DNA from 4 places in the Lysinibacillus sp. NPDC093688 genome. Region 2 is predicted to be linked to each of the others. Evidence: riboswitches for the same ligand, from Rfam matches in the RefSeq annotation. Region 2 holds a riboswitch; each other region holds the start of a gene.
What was found. Region 2 has a riboswitch for S-adenosylmethionine ahead of ACQKN2_RS23875 (O-acetylhomoserine aminocarboxypropyltransferase/cysteine synthase family protein). Riboswitches for the same ligand answer to the same signal wherever they lie in the genome.
Positions count from the first base shown of each region.

Region 1 (4,219 bases), on a different contig from region 2:
CTGGTTCCCAGTCAATAGCCTCTATTGTTGCTTTTACTGCATCCTCAATATGGATAAACGATGTTATGCCATCATTTACTACCATTTCTCCTCTGAGATATTGTTGTGCAATTAAGCCTTGTGAATCATACCAAGTACCTGGTCCGTAAAGTGAACCGTACCTTAAAATAACAGAGTCTGGGATTTCTTGAATAGCACTCTCCAATGCTACTATTCCGTCTATTGTAATCTTCCTTCTGCCTATTGCATTTACGTCTAAAGGGGTTTCTTCAATGGCAATTGTGTCGCCCGGTTCATATGCCCATGCAATACTTTGGGCAATAAGTCGTTTACTATTTGTCTTTTTCGCAGCTTCAACTAAATGGCGAGTTCCAATTGCCCTCACTTTAGCATTGTCCTCTACTCGTCCGTGCTGAAGCGCCGTGACCTGATGGATAATAATGTTTGGTTGAAAATCCTGTATAATTGCCTCAACTTGCTCCTTTTCAAGTATATTTCCAACGTATGCCGTAGCGCCTAATGCTTGTAATACTTCAATTTTAGAATCACTTGTTGTCATTCCTCCAACTATATAGCCTTTTTCAACTAAAGCTGCTATAAGACTTTTTCCAATTACACCAGTTGCGCCTGTTACAAAAATTTTCATATTTACCCCATTCCTTTCTTCATTCTTTAACCAACATCATTGTATGGTTGTTCGTTATTCTATACAATGACAATAAAACAAATCTGTACCGGTAAAGGGGTATATAAATGCTGAAATATCAACAAATTGTTGCAGATATACTTTATGAAATTGAGCAAGGAACTTTAATAGAAGGGGCAAAATTGCCTTCTATTCGTGAATTAAAAAACCGTTACGATTGCAGTTCAGAAACTGTCCTAAAGGCATTAAGCGTATTAAAATACCAGCACCTAATTTTCTCCATTCCAAAGAGTGGATTTTATGTATTGTCTACATCAAATTATCAAAGCACTGAGGTAACGAATATTATTGACTTTGCCACAGCTACCCCAGAAAAAACAATGTTCCCTTACACAGAATTTCAACATTGCTTAAATCAAGCAATTGAAATTCAACAAGGTGGGCTTTTCTCTTATGGGATGACAGTACACGGGTTAGAGTCATTGATTTTAGAGGTAAAGAAGTTACTTGAGCAATATCAGGTGTTTGCTAATAAAGAAAATATTGTGATTACAACTGGCACTCAGCAAGCACTTTATATATTGACATCAATTCCTTTTCCAAATGAAGGAGATACAATTCTAGTCGAGCAGCCAACATACCACCTCTTTAATCGCTTACTTGAAACGACTGACGTCAAATGTATTGGAATAAAAAGAGATGCAAATGGTATTAACCTGCAGCAACTAGAAAATAATTTTGCTGAAAATCGTATAAAGTTTTTCTATACTATGCCAAGGTTCCATAATCCGTTAGGGACTTCTTTTAGTAAGAAGGAAAAATTAAATATAATAGCTTTAGCAAAGAAATATAATGTCTATATTGTTGAAGATGATTATTTAGCCGATTTTGATCTAAATACAAAAGCCGACCCCATGTTTGCGTATGATGTAAGTAACCGTGTTATTTATCTAAAAAGCTTTTCTAAAATTATCTTTCCAGGATTACGAGTTGGGATTACTGTACTTCCTGATCCAATTTTAAATAATTTTATAGCTTTAAAAAGAGTAATTGATTACGATACAAGCCTGATAACACAAGGGGCCTTGGAGCTATACTTAAAGAGTGGAATGTTTCATTCTCACAGTAGGATGCTTTCACAAAAGTCTGCAAAAAAATCAGCTATTTTACATGAAGAGGTTCAAAAATTAGCCGGTTCTTCAAATATCGACTATACACGTCCAAGCTCACTTGATACTAAACTACACATGGTAATTCCTCAAAAATTACATGTAAATACTTTAATCCAACGTTTACTTGTTGAAAATGTGCATTTGAAAGCTATTGACGACAATTATTTAAAAAGTTTTCACAAAGAAAATGTACTCAAAATAGATGTAAGGAATACAAATCAAGCTCTTATTCCACTAGGTGTACAAAAAATATTTAAAGCAATGATTTTATAGAGAGGCTCTGGAATATTAAATTTTTAACCTTGTATCCCTATTGAACTTGTAAACTATAAACAAATATACTAAAGTGTGTGTAAACTTTATTTCTGAAAATTCTTATATCGCATTTTCTTATCAAGAGAGATGGAGGGATTGGCCCTATGAAGTCTCAGCAACCAGCCTATAGGTATGGTGCTAATTCCAAATGGCATAATTTAGCCTTGAAGATGAGAAGACTTACTGCAGTTGCTTTGCACAAGAGTCTTCTTCTACAAGGAGGACTCTTTTTTATTTGCTATTTAACGCGAATGATACGCAAAGAATAGCACCCAAAATATGAATAGAAAGCAGGGAAATATTATGGCAAACGAACTTTTACAAGCAATTAAATTATTGAAATCAAAAGAATGGGTCGATTTAACGCATACATTTGGTCCAAGTTCTCCACACTTCTTTATGTTTGATGATGCAAAATTTGAAACATTATTTTCCCATGATGATGGCTTCTTTGCACAGCAATTTACTTTCCCTGGGCAATACGGAACACATATCGACCCACCTATCCATTTCGTGCGAGAAACACGCTATTTAGAGGAATTGGAACTAAAAGAACTAGTGCTACCACTAATCGTTATTGATAAATCGAAGGATGCCGAAATTAATAACGATTACACATTAAGTGTTCAAGATATTCTTAACTTTGAAGTTGAATATGGAGAAATTGAAGCCGGTACCTTTGTTGCGCTGCGTACTGATTGGAGTAAACGATGGCCAGATAAAGAGTCTTTCAGCAACAAAGATGCTGAAGGCAATAATCATATTCCTGGCTGGGGATTAGAAGCGTTGCAATTTTTATTCAACGAACGAAAAGTAAGTGCTATTGGCCACGAAACTTTTGATACGGATTCAGCAGCAGATTTTCGTAAAAACGGAAAGTTAGACGGAGAATATTTTGTACTAGAGCAAGATACTTACCAAATCGAGCTTATGACCAATTTAGATAAGCTACCTCCAAAAGGCGCCGTTATATTCAATATTGTGCCAAAGCCTGAAAAAGCATCTGGATTCCCTGTCCGTTCATTTGCTATATTGCCTTAATATAGCAATAGGTCCGATTTGAAATGTAGACAAACACCACTTTGTTTTGCACAGAGCTGTATGGTAATTTAATCGACAGACTTTGCCATTTAGCATTTTATGAAGAGCATCTAATCTTGTTTTACTCGAGAAGTCTATGTGGTGAGGCTTGCCTTGTATAGTATTTTAACCATAGCTATAATACTATTTTGTTTCGCTTGTCGACTCATTCTATGATGAGGAACTGTTGATTTTCGCGGAGAGTGGCGACTCCTGCGGGATGAGCTTGCGCTGAAAGCCCCGCAGGAACGGAGTGACGAGGAGATTGAAGCCAAGCCCGCGGAAAGCGCCAGCTCGGAGTGAAAATCAACCTTTGTTTTTTGATACACTTTATTTAAATTATTCTCGACAAGTTAAGGTCTGATTCAATAAATATTGAATCAGACCTTCCATAAATTTATTTTATTTAGGTGAATTCTTTCTTTTGAAAATAAAATAAACGATCAACATAATTATTATGAACAATACTATAAGATAAATACTGTAGCGGGATAAATATACCCCAACATAATGCCATTTCTCTCCAAGCACCGTTCCTAAGGTAATAAAAGTAAATGTCCATATAGTTGCTCCCGCATAAGCAAAGAAAGCGAATTTTTTATAAGGGTAATTATTAATAGCCGCAATATATGCAGTAAGATGACGCACACCAGGAATAAAAAACCCTATTAATAATAATATTGGTCCAATTTTTTCAAATAACTTTTTCGTAAAATCAATTTTCTGTTCAGTTATATGGATTTTCGAACCGTATTTTTGTAATAAGGGGAGCCCGAATTTATAGCCTATATAGTAGCTCAAGGTAATTCCCCCAGCTGCACCTACCATAGCGCTGATTAAAGCTGGAATATGTGAAAGAGTTTCACGATATACACTATACCCTACATATGTTAAAAATATTTCATCAGGAAGTGGCAGCCCGACAATCCCTCCAACCAGGATAAGAATGATGCCAAAATATCCATAATGTTCAATAAGAGATTGCACGTGATGCGCCATAAATCCA
Region 1 covers NZ_JBNNUX010000003.1:87,403-91,621, reverse strand. Annotated here, with positions in the region: gene ACQKN2_RS04125 (NAD-dependent epimerase/dehydratase family protein) at 1-646, opposite strand, end outside; gene ACQKN2_RS04120 (PLP-dependent aminotransferase family protein) at 754-2,091, shown strand; SAM riboswitch class I at 2,206-2,310, shown strand; gene ACQKN2_RS04115 (cyclase family protein) at 2,437-3,174, shown strand; gene ACQKN2_RS04110 (DedA family protein) at 3,616-4,212, opposite strand.
Region 1: another riboswitch for S-adenosylmethionine. It lies ahead of ACQKN2_RS04115 (cyclase family protein); the one in region 2 lies ahead of ACQKN2_RS23875 (O-acetylhomoserine aminocarboxypropyltransferase/cysteine synthase family protein).

Region 2 (4,219 bases):
CCATAGCCTTCATAAGCTTCAAAAACTTCTTTTACTGTATAGCCTTCCTCTTTGACATAAAGAATTTCCTTAAAAGCTGAATGTCCAAAGATCTCTTGCCATTTACTCTCAACTGACGCAAGTATGTTTTGAATGGACATGTTGTTCACAAACACATGACCTTCATTTAACTCATAAATAAGATAAGATGCAATGTTTTGCGCACTATACACATTTCCCATTTAAAACACTCCTTTATCATCAGTTTTGGTAGATAAGAGTAGTTACTGACTGAGCAACTACTCCGCTTCATATATTTCAAAAGTGGGGGAGCACTTATGAAAACTAAATGTCGAACGCTTTTCTTATTTCCTAGTATAAAACAAGGAATTAAACAAGTCAATAATACTTATCAAATTACTAGGTATTACTTCCGAAGAATTTTAGTTACCCTTACCAAATGAGGCAAGCGGATGATGTAGCAACGTTTTACGCATTACCAAATGAGGCCTATCGAATGAGAAAATACGTAAACGCTACAACATTAGCCAATGTGTTTTTTTATTAGGCTTCTACTTGTTGTTGTGAAGCTGTTACTTGTTCAATAGCTTGTTCTAAATCTCCAATAATGTCCTCTACTGCCTCTAAACCGATGGATAAGCGAATGAGCGACTCGGTTACGCCAGTTTGGATTAGCTCTTCAGCTGATAGTTGCTGATGTGTAGTAGATGCTGGATGGATAATTAATGATTTGGCATCCCCTACATTTGCTACGTGCGAGAATAATTTCACACTATCGATCAATTTACGCCCTGCTTCTCGTCCACCTTTAATGCCAAATGTAAGCACTGAACCGAAGCCATTTCTCAAATATTTTTTAGCTAACTCATGAGTTGGGAAATCTTCTAAGCCATTGTAATTTACATATTCCACAGATGGGTGGTTTCGTAAATATTCAGCTACCGCCAATGCATTTTCATTGTGTTTAGGAATACGCAAATGAAGCGTTTCTAAACCTTGTAATAAATTAAATGCTGCATCTGCACTTAATGTTGGTCCAAAGTCGCGTAGCAATTGCACTCGCAGTTTTGTGGCAAATGCAGCCGCTGCTGTATCGATACCATAACGCAAACCGTGATAAGAAGCATCTGGCTCCGTAAAGCCTGGGAAGCGTCCGCGAGTCCAATCAAACTTCCCTGCATCTACTACAACGCCACCTAAAGTTGTACCATGGCCGCCGATCCATTTCGTTGCGGAATGAACAACGATATCTGCACCGAAGTCAATTGGTGTAGAGCCATATGGTGAAGCAAATGTGCTATCAATAATTAATGGCAAGCCGTTTTCATGTGCTATATTCGCTACTGCTTCAATGTCTAGCACTTTCAAACTTGGGTTACCGTAAACTTCAGCGAACACTGCTTTTGTTTTATCCGTAATAGCTGCTTTGAAATTTTCTGGATTTGTTTCATCTACAAAAATTGTTTTAATACCGTAGTTTGGTAGTGTGTTGGCGAATAAATTATAAGTACCTCCGTACAAAGAGCTACCAGCAACAATTTCATCACCTGCCCCTGCAAGATTTAAAATTGAAAATGCAATAGCTGCTGCACCAGATGAAAGTGCTACCGCTGCTGTACCGCCTTCTAATAAAGCGACGCGTTTTTCAAAAACATCTACAGTTGGGTTTGTAATTCGTGTATAAATATTGCCAGCTTCCTCTAAGGCAAAAAGACGTTGCGCATGAGCAGTGTCTTTAAAAACGAATGCCGTTGAGCGATATACTGGTACTGTACGAGATCCTGTTACCGGGTCTGGCTCTTGGCCACCGTGTAACAGCAATGTTTCTGGTTTAAAATTTGTCATTGTATACCTCCATATGGTTATTTTTTTACGATGGTACCGGAGATGAGGAGGATTTTTTCAGTAGAAAACAAAAACCCTCTTCAGCTAAGAAGAGGGTTGCGGGTGCAAGTTTTCCTCCCCTTATCTGCCAGATCCAAGTAAGAATCTGTAGGAATTAGCACCTTAGCAAGTTCGTCACTTACTGGTTGCCGGGCATCATAGGGCCTATCCCTCCGCCGCTCTTGATAAGAGTATGAGATTCAATTTCCATCGTTGTTACAAAGTATAAACATAGACTTTTTCTCTGTCAACACTAAAATTTTATTTTTTCCGAAACTTCTGTCTGCTTTTTTACGTAAAACGAACGCATACATTATTTTAATGTTTACTAGTTTCTCATCAAAAAGTGGGGTTGATTTACGTTCCGACTGGGCGCTTTCCTGGGGGCGTCCGATGAGCCGCTTGGGGCAACAGGATGTTGGTCACGAAGGCGTTATCACAGGACGTGATGCTTTTAGCCTTCGTTCCTCTACTTGCTCGCTCCAGGGTCTCGGGCCAACAGATGTTTTCTGCGCGAAAGCGTAGTGCTAACGAAGCGGCAGCAGCACCGATGTTGGTCACGAAGGCGTTATCACAGGATGTGATGGTTTTAGCCTTCGTTCCCCTATCGCTGACCCCCGAGGAGTCGCCCAGTCTCCACTCCAATCAACTTATATACAAAGATGTCATCCCTAACTTTTGGTGATGAGCTTATTATTTAGAAAGGAGGACTTTTATGTTAAAAGCGGTTATCATTTTTCTTCTTGTTGGTTATTTGATTGGCTGTGTTCACGGCTCTAAAGTTGCTCAGTTTTTATCCGGGGTAGATTTAAAAAAGGCTGGATATGGCAATGCAGGTGCCTCCAACGCAACACTCTCCCTCGGATGGAAATACGGTATATTAGTTGCACTTATCGATATCGGTAAAGGTGTTGCAGCTATAATCGGTGCACATGTCTATCTTGCTGATATAACACAATTAACTGAAGTACAAGTTTGGCTCTTTATCTATATCGTAGCAGCCGGTGTCATTCTAGGTCATAATTTCCCATTTTATATGGGCTTCAATGGCGGCAAAGGAACTGCTTCAATTATCGGGATATTACTTGCGATTGATTGGAAAGTTGGCTTATTTGCACTCATTTTATTTGTTATTTTTTCTTTCGTGACGAGCTTTTTAATTGTCGGTGTACTTGAATTTTATCTCGTTTTTTGTACAGCCACATATTTATGGATTCCTGGGGTCGGCCCAACGATTATAGCCTTATTTCTTTTTGGTATAGCCATCATTTTGCATATCGAAAATATTAAACGATTGATGCTAGGAACTGAACCTAAAGTTACTTCTGCATTCAAAAAGAAAAACTAATATCTTTTGGATATTATTGTCTTTTCTATGACCGCGTATTTTCTCGTAACTGCCCATTATCGCTATAACTAGAGAGCATTTGAACACACTAGCTTTTTTTACAATAAATAGACAATTTACTTTCTTAATAAAGCATTTTACTAGTCGATGTTATAGAAAATGTTAGAAAGGATGAGAAAGTATGTCTACTTCCGAACAAGCAAAACCGAAACGTAATTTGAAACCACTCTGGATCGCATTAGCCTTCGCTTCACTAATCATCATAACTTTTTTACCGAGCAACGGCGATTTACCTGTAGCTGGACAACGGGCCTTGGCTATTTTAGCTTTCGCGGTCATTCTTTGGGTTACAGAAGCAGTATCCTATCCCGTTAGCTCTGCCATGATTATTGCTCTCGTTACAGTTTTACTAGGATTAGCTCCGTCAATGGAAGATCCAACGAGAGAGCTAGGAACATCAGATGCATTAAAATTAGCATTAAGTGGATTTAGTAATTCAGCAGTTGCACTAGTAGCCGCAGCTCTTTTCCTAGCGGCAGCCATGCAAATTACCAATTTACATAAACGTCTTGCGCTATGGATTCTTTCACTAGTAGGGACAAAAACGAAAGCCATTGTCTTCGGTGCTATTTTAGTATCTATTGCACTCGCATTCTTCGTCCCTTCTGCTACTGCACGTGCAGGCGCAGTTGTACCAATACTACTTGGAATGGTAGCGGCATTTGGTTTACCACGTGATAGTCGACTTGCTGCTTTACTTGTCATTACCTCTGTGCAAGCTGTCTCCATTTGGAATATCGGTATTAAAACGGCAGCAGCTCAAAATATGGTCGCTTTAAATTTCATTAAAGAACAATTTGGTGTGGATATTTCTTGGGGTGCTTGGTTGCTTTATGCTGCCCCCTTCTCCATCATCATGTCAGTGGCTCTATTTTTCATTATGATTACACTAATTAAGCCTGAAACAAGTAATATCGAAGGTGGCCG
Region 2 covers NZ_JBNNUX010000060.1:2,742-6,960, forward strand. Annotated here, with positions in the region: gene ACQKN2_RS23870 (hypothetical protein) at 1-221, opposite strand, end outside; gene ACQKN2_RS23875 (O-acetylhomoserine aminocarboxypropyltransferase/cysteine synthase family protein) at 544-1,845, opposite strand; SAM riboswitch class I at 1,963-2,076, opposite strand; gene ACQKN2_RS23880 (glycerol-3-phosphate acyltransferase) at 2,600-3,232, shown strand; gene ACQKN2_RS23885 (DASS family sodium-coupled anion symporter) at 3,414-4,219, shown strand, end outside.

Region 3 (4,219 bases), on a different contig from region 2:
CATCAAAGCCCTAAATATCCACTAATTATTGAAGATGAGGTAACAGTCGGACATCAAGTAACTTTACATAGCTGTACAATCCGAAAAAAAGCCTTAATTGGTATGGGCTCTATCGTATTAGACGGAGCGGAGATTGGAGAGGGTGCATTCATTGGTGCGGGTAGCCTTGTACCTCCAGGCAAAGTCATTCCTCCAAATAGCTTAGCATTGGGGCGTCCCGCAAAAGTTGTAAGAGAATTAAACGATGAAGATAAAGAAGATATGGAACGCATCATACGTGAATATGTAGAAAAAGGTCAATACTATAAATCTCTTCAACCAAAAAATAAATAGTTATTTCAACTAAATCAAAGCAGCTCCACGTTTGCTTGGACAACCGAGCCATACACGATTATGATAAGGAGCTTATTTTTTTCGTTAAAAACAACGAAAGGGGCCTTAACATGTTGAGCCCCTTTCTGTAATAGTATCTTAAAATATTTTTTCAGCTACTTTATTACTTTAGCTGAATAGTTTATAAACCTGCTTTTTCTTGTAATGCGTCAGCTTTGTCTGTTTGTTCCCAAGGTACATTTAAGTCTGTACGACCGAAGTGACCATATGCTGCAGTTTGCTTATAAATTGGGCGACGTAGGTCAAGCATTTTAATAATCCCCGCTGGGCGTAGGTCAAATAGCTCACGTACCCATTTTACAATTTCACTTTCCGTAACTTTTCCTGTCCCGAATGTATCAACAGCAATAGATACGGGTTGAGCAACACCAATCGCATAAGCTAGTTGTACTTCAGCGCGATCTGCTAAACCAGCTGCTACGATATTTTTCGCCACATAGCGTGCTGCATATGCCGCTGAACGGTCTACCTTAGTTGCATCCTTACCAGAGAAAGCACCTCCACCATGACGTGCATAGCCACCGTATGTATCAACGATGATTTTACGTCCAGTTAGACCAGCGTCTCCTTTTGGACCACCAATTACGAATCGGCCAGTTGGGTTGATGAAATATTTAGTCTCGGCATCTAATAATTCACTTGGAACAACTGGGGCAATAACGAATTCTTTTAAGTCTGCTTGAATTTGCTCAAGTGTAGCTTCTTCGTCATGCTGTGTAGAAATGACAATCGTATCAACACGCACTGGTACATTGTTTTCATCATACTCAATTGTTACTTGTGTTTTTCCGTCTGGACGTAAATATGCTAGTTCACCAGATTTGCGTACTTCCGTTAAACGACGAGCCAATTTATGCGCTAAACTAATTGGTAATGGCATAAGCTCTGGTGTTTCGTTACATGCATAACCGAACATTAAACCTTGGTCACCTGCGCCAATTGCTTCAATGTCAGCGTCTGTCATAGAGCCTTCACGCGCCTCTAATGCTTGGTCAACACCTTGAGCAATATCAGGTGATTGCTCACCAATAGCAACAAGTACTGCTAAGTTTTCAGCATCAAAGCCATATTTCCCACGTGTATAACCGATTTCTGCTACAGTATCACGAACGATACCTTTAATGTCTACATAAGTAGAAGTAGTAATTTCTCCTGCTACTAATACTAAGCCAGTAGTTACTGTTGTTTCACACGCTACACGTGCGTTTGGATCTTCTGTTAAAATAGCATCTAAAATGGCATCCGAGATTTGATCACAAATTTTGTCTGGATGTCCTTCTGTTACACTCTCTGATGTAAACAATCGACGGTTTGTCATTTGGTTTTCCTCCTATTACTTTTACAAATAATATTTGTGAATTAATACGGTACTCATTACCCATGTCAAGCCCGCTCCTATAGATTGAACTCTAAAGCCGTTGTTGTAGCTGTTGCTGTCGTTTCACTTTCGCACAAAAAACAACTGTTGCTGTCGTTTCACTTTCGCACAAAAAACAACTACTGCTTTTAACACGAGGTTTTCGAAAGATCCGTCATTATAATAAGGAAAGGACTATATACTTACCTTTACATTCGTTTTTAACAATAAAAAAATCCTTTTCTCACGCTTACTTAACATGAGGAAAGGAATAATGACTTCGTAACCTTTCACTCTTATCGTTCAAGGGGTTTCCCCTTGCATCAGATTGGCACCAGCGCATGTCGTGAAATAGTTCATGCAGGTTGCCGGGTTTCATAGGGCCTGACCCTCCACCAGCTCGGGATAAGAGTATCCGTTCAATATCTCATAATACGTAAAAGGTCGAACGTTGTCAAATATTTTTAACTTCTTTCAGCGAGTGCCCAAACACCCGCTAAAATAGAGGAACTCAGTCTAAGAACGCCACGCCCTGTGGCATTACCGAAATGACCGACATCGTGTCGGCCCTCGTGTTGTTGTTGTTGTTGTTGCTGTCGCTTCGCTTTCGCACAGATAAAACCGTGTTGCTGTCGCTTAGCTTTCGCACAAAAAAACATCCGCAGGCTTAAGAACAAAGCCGATTCCGGATCCAACTATGCCGAGGCACAATTGATTGTATTCATATAAGATATTATGGAATTATAATGAAACTTATTTGGATTATGCTGTAAATTTAAACAAAATAATCCCTACTCTCCACCTCACATCATGTGTTAACATATGTGTATCCCTTTACAGCACATTTTGTAGCGAAAGCAAAGCGTCAGCTACAGAACATGTGGTGGATGAATATGATTGTAGCCCCTATTCAATCGAAGACAAGCTCCAACGAATAAAAAACAAGCTAAAACTTCACATCCTGTGCGAACCTCATGTTAGCCAAAAGCTTCTAAACACAATTTTGCTGTGTCGAAAGTGATTGTCTGATCACTTATTATAAATAGGGTAAAAAGCATTATTAAAACGAATTAATTTACTTTTTGTCGTTTTCTTGAAAAGTAATAAAATCTGAAAAATAATTTCTTAATTAGTATAGATTATTAAACCAATTGTGTTATACTATTTTTGAAATTAAGAAAATCTCCCTCAGACTCAAGGGAATACTATAAAAAAGGATGGTATTTAATCGATGAATTCAGTAGAAATTGCAAACGAACTGAAGGAATTATTAAGCGGCAGTAACATTAATGTTCAACTTTCAGTACCACAATTAGCTGAAAAAGCTACTTCTCGTGGTGAAGCTATGTTAACAGTAGATGGCGCAGTTCGTGCAGAAACTGGCAAATACACTGGTCGTTCACCTAAAGATAAATATACGGTAGAAGAAGAGAGCACAAAAGATAAAATTGACTGGGGAAAAGTTAACCGACCAATTTCTTCTGAAGTGTTCGATAACTTATATGTAAAAGTAGTAAAATATTTAAAAGAACGTGACGAATTATTCGTATTCAAAGGCTTTGCTGGTGCTGACAAAGATTCTCAATTAAGCATCCAAGTAATCAATGAATATGCTTGGCACAATCTGTTCGCTCATCAATTATTTATCCGTCCAACTAAAGAAGAATTAGCTTCTCATGTTGCTGACTTCACAGTTATCTCAGCTCCTAATTTTAAAGCAGACCCTGCCGTTGATGGCACTGCTTCTGAAACATTCATCATTGTATCACTTGAAAAGAAAATTATCCTAATCGGTGGTACTGAATACGCTGGTGAAATCAAAAAGTCTATTTTCGGTATTATGAACTACTTATTACCACAACAAGGCATCCTTTCAATGCACTGCTCATCTAACGTTGGTGAAGCTGGTGATGTTGCATTATTCTTCGGTTTATCTGGTACTGGTAAAACTACTTTATCAGCGGATCCTGACCGTAAACTTATCGGTGACGATGAACACGGTTGGTCTGATAACGGTGTATTCAACATTGAGGGCGGTTGCTACGCAAAAACAATTAACCTTTCTGCTGAAAACGAACCAGAAATCTACAACGCAATCCGCTTCGGTTCTGTTTTAGAAAACGTAGCTGTTGATCCAGAAACTCGAGTTTGTGACTATGATGACGGTTCATTAACAGAAAATACACGTGTAGCTTACCCAATTCAATACATTGAAAATATTGTTGATCCATCTGTTGCAGGTCACCCAAAAACAATCATCTTCTTAACAGCTGATGCATTTGGTGTATTACCTCCAATCAGTAAATTAACAAAAGAGCAAGCAATGTACCACTTCCTAAGCGGTTTCACATCTAAACTTGCTGGTACAGAACGTGGTGTAACAGAGCCAGAACCAGTATTCTCAACTTGCTTCGGTTCTCCATTCCTTCCACTTCCAGCAACAGTTTATGCTGAAATGTTAGGTCAAAA
Region 3 covers NZ_JBNNUX010000008.1:128,626-132,844, forward strand. Annotated here, with positions in the region: gene ACQKN2_RS09225 (gamma carbonic anhydrase family protein) at 1-333, shown strand, start outside; gene metK (methionine adenosyltransferase) at 515-1,711, opposite strand; SAM riboswitch class I at 2,044-2,162, opposite strand; gene ACQKN2_RS09235 (hypothetical protein) at 2,215-2,409, opposite strand; gene pckA (phosphoenolpyruvate carboxykinase (ATP)) at 2,982-4,219, shown strand, end outside.
Region 3: another riboswitch for S-adenosylmethionine. It lies ahead of metK (methionine adenosyltransferase); the one in region 2 lies ahead of ACQKN2_RS23875 (O-acetylhomoserine aminocarboxypropyltransferase/cysteine synthase family protein).

Region 4 (4,219 bases), on a different contig from region 2:
ATTTATATTAGAACTTTTATGTATTTTTATGCCTCGGTGATCGGTATCGCACAAATATTTAAAATTAAAAATCATCGACCGCTCATTTTTCCACTCGGTATGATTATCCTTGGACTTTCACAAATTGTGCATCCTAATATCATTCATTCAGATATTTACAATAGAGAAACATGGCCTATGTTATCCTTCGTTTTCATGATCTTATTACCAATAGTTTTATTACTTGTCGCGATGATTCGTAAAATTAATGGTAATCAAGGAAATACAACGCAATGCAATAGTAATACACAAAATGAAAATGGTAGTACTGGCGGGAATACTACACAAAATGACAGTAGTAATAATAACGATAATTCTGCTCAGAATGCGAGTAGTAGCAATGGTGGAGATTCTTCTCAAAGTGCAGGTAGCAGCAATAACGATAGTTCTGCTCAATGTGAAAGTAACAACAATGGCGGTAATGCTTCTCAAAGTTCAAGTAATAGCAATAACGAAAACGCTTCTCAAAGTTCAAGTAATAGCAATAATGAAAACGCTTCTCAAAGTACTAATAACAGCAATGGCGGTAATTCTTCTCAAAGTACAAGTAATAGCAATAACGAAAATGCTTCTCAAAGTTCAAGTAACAGCAATAACGAAAATTCTGCTCAATGTGAAAGTAACAACAATGGCGGTAATTCTTCTCAAAGTGCGAGTAGTAGCAATAACGAAAACACTTCTCAAAGTGCAAGTAACAGCAATGGCGGTAATGCTTCTCAAAGTTCAAGTAGTAGCAATAACGAAAACACTGCTCAATGTGAAAGTAACAACAATGGCGGTAATGCTTCTCAAAGTGCGAGTAGTAGCAATAACGAAAACACTTCTGAAAGTACAAGTAGTAGTAATGGCGAAAATACTACTCAAAGTAAAAGTGAAAACGATGCCGGCAATACTACACAGAATGATAGCGATACCGGAAATACGCCAAACAGTGATAAGAATGGAAAACCGCCAGACAATTAACAGCAGTGTGGTTCATCACCAAAAGTTGTGGGTGACATTTGTTGATTGGAGTGGAGACTGGGCGACTCCTCGGGGATCAGCAATAGAGGAACGAAGGCTAAAACCATCACATCCTGTGAGAACGCCTTCATGACCAACATCGTGTTGGCCCGAGACCCTGCAGCGTAGCGGATGTTTTCTGTGCGAAAGCGTAGTGCTAACGTAGCGGCAGCAAATGTTTTATCTGTGCGAAAGCGTAGCGACAGCAACAACAAATGTTTTATCTGCGCGAAAGCGAAGCGGCAGCGACAAAGCGCCCAGTCGAAACAGAAATCAACCACACGTTATGATGATGATCCGGAATAGTAAAGTAAAAAATGATGACCCTAAAATATCAAGGTCATCATTTTTGAATGCTATTGAAGAGCATTAAATATGATATTCAATCTGATCAACAAAATCCCATTCGTATGGTGTTTCTTGGTAAACATAGTAGTTCAGCCAATTCGAGAATAATAAATGTGTATGAGCACGCCACGTATTAATCGGTTCATTTCCTGGATCATCATTTGGGAAGTAATTCACGGGTACCTCAATATCTAATCCTTTCTCAACATCACGACTATATTCATCCGCTAAAGTTGTCGCATCATATTCAAGGTGACCGGTAATCATAATATTTTTATTGTCCTTAGATTGCACAATGAAAACACCAGCATCTTCTGAATAAGATAGTAATCGTAAATCAGGATGGTTGCGTACTTCGTCAATCGATACAGATGTATAACGTGAATGTGGTGCCGTAAACGAATCACTAAAGCCCCGTACTAAATCCACTGTTAAATCCGTAATGACATGAGAATATACACCTGAGCATTTAGCAGAAAGCCCAATTTTGCCAATACCGTAATGATGGTATAACGCTGCCTGTGCACCCCAACATATATGAAGGACCGATGTTACGTTTGTTTTGGACCAATCCATAATTTCTGAAATTTCCTGCCAGTAGTTCACTTCTTCAAACGCCATTTTCTCTACTGGTGCACCCGTAATAATCATGCCATCATAGCGACGATGACGAATTTGATTGAAAGTCGTATAAAATAATTGTAAATGTGATTTACTAACATTTTTCGATTCATGAGTAGCAGTATTTAAAAATGTAATATTCACTTGTAACGGGGTATTACCTAATAAACGTAGTAATTGCAGCTCTGTTTTTTCTTTTTCAGGCATTAAGTTGAAAATTAATATATTTAATGGACGAATTTGTTGCGTTTTCGCTCTGTCCTCTTCCATAACGAAGATTTTTTCCTCACGTAAATGTTCTCCAGCTGGTAAGTTTTTTGGAATATTAATTGGCATCTTGCATTCCCCTCTCTAGTTAAAATCAATTTGGCCTTAGTCTCCATTCACAGGCCCTGCGCAAAGCTCATTAAGTCTTCTTTTTCGATAAAATTAAAAAATCCCCCTCATTCCATTTGAGATAGAATGAGAAGGATTTACCACGTTCACTCTTATCTCTCAAAGGACAGATCCTTTGCTGGAATTAGCACCTTTCTAACTTTTGTTAGAGGTTGCTGAAGCGTCATCGGGCCAAATCCCTCTACTTCTCTTGATAAGATTATTTAATTAAAAAGAATTGTAACATGAACAATTAAGAATATCAATAATACATAGAATATTTTGTTATTAACCATGCATGTCATGATGTAATTTGTTTAACACTAATATTGAAGCAAACTAAGTTTACATCATTAAATTTGATGGTAAACATGCTGTACTTATGTTAACATATACCTTTAGTAACAGAGAGGAACGTGAATAGTTTGATTAAAATTGATTTTCCAAAACCAGATTTAGTAATTCGTCAACGCGAACAAGATTTAAAGCCAGGTGATGTACCAATCACACCGTACCATGGTTTTATTGATTTCCATAAAATCACACGTGAAAATGGCGGCATTTTCTTATTCTACAATGAAGAGAACGAGCTATTATTTGTCGGTAAAGCACGTAAAATTCGTCAACGTATTAAAAAGCATTTTGAGGACAATGTTTCACCGATGAAAAATCATCGTGATGAAATTTTCAAAATTGAAGTGTATGAAGTGGAAGATGCTATGGAACGTGAAATTTACGAAACATACGCGATCAATTCATTCCGCGCTAAATACAATGTTGATAAAGTTTTTTATTAAGATAAAAAATACTATTTAACAAAAAATAAGAATCTGCTCGCCATCTGTAATGTACATGATGGCTTGTAGATTCTTTTTTATGTTTTTATTCTACAAAAAAGGCTTTACGTTCTTTAGTAATCCATTCTCCAAGCTCTTTATCATCGCGCTTTAACAGTCGATTGACAAGCACGTCATGCCAAATATAATCCTCTAATAAATAGATATGCACCGGGTCATTTGTAATAAAAGCCGTTTCTTGATTGGACGGTGAGTGACCATAAATCATCTCTTGACCATCTACAGATAGAATAAACCAATGGGGCGTAGAAGCATTCCTCGTATATTGAGTAATGCGATGCTGGTCAACGGATACAATATTTTCATCCACATAGATTGTAATTCCATGAACCGGAATGTGCTGAGCGACCTCATGTAAATCTTCTCGCAATTCTTCATACATATCTTCCCACATTGATAAAAGTACTTTTTTCTCCGCTTTTTTTAATAACGACTGACAATAATTGACGATTGCCTCTTTTCCTTTTAACGTGACAACCTTATGCTCCGTTTCCTGCTCTTTTACCTCTAATTTTTCTAATTGATCACTAATCGACGTGAAATTCGATTGCCAACGCTGCTGAATTTGTTGTAAAAACACAGCGACAGGAATAGAAGAGTATGTCGTTTGATCTGCGGTTTCCTCTTTCATTACTAACCCTTTTTCAACAAGTACATTTAGTATGTCATATATTCTTGCACGTGGGATACCGGAGTTTTTACTTACTTGATAGGCGCTAACATGGCTATTTTGTACGAGTGCCGTATAGGCCTTTGCCTCATATTCTGTGAATCCCAGTTCTTTTAATTGGGCGATTAATAATTCCATCGAATCCCTCCATTTCCTCTATTATAGTTTAAAGCTATGAGGATTAGCCAACGAAAAAAATTTGTCTTTACAGCTACGCGAAATTTAGTTACTATTTCAGTAGTAACTATCTAAAGAGGTGTAAGCATGCTATTTGATGTAGATTTAAATGTAGTCATATTATTAATAT
Region 4 covers NZ_JBNNUX010000004.1:191,125-195,343, forward strand. Annotated here, with positions in the region: gene ACQKN2_RS05775 (GerAB/ArcD/ProY family transporter) at 1-1,002, shown strand, start outside; gene metA (homoserine O-acetyltransferase MetA) at 1,411-2,346, opposite strand; SAM riboswitch class I at 2,496-2,606, opposite strand; gene ACQKN2_RS05785 (nucleotide excision repair endonuclease) at 2,811-3,182, shown strand; gene ACQKN2_RS05790 (TrmB family transcriptional regulator) at 3,268-4,050, opposite strand; gene ACQKN2_RS05795 (TSUP family transporter) at 4,177-4,219, shown strand, end outside.
Region 4: another riboswitch for S-adenosylmethionine. It lies ahead of metA (homoserine O-acetyltransferase MetA); the one in region 2 lies ahead of ACQKN2_RS23875 (O-acetylhomoserine aminocarboxypropyltransferase/cysteine synthase family protein).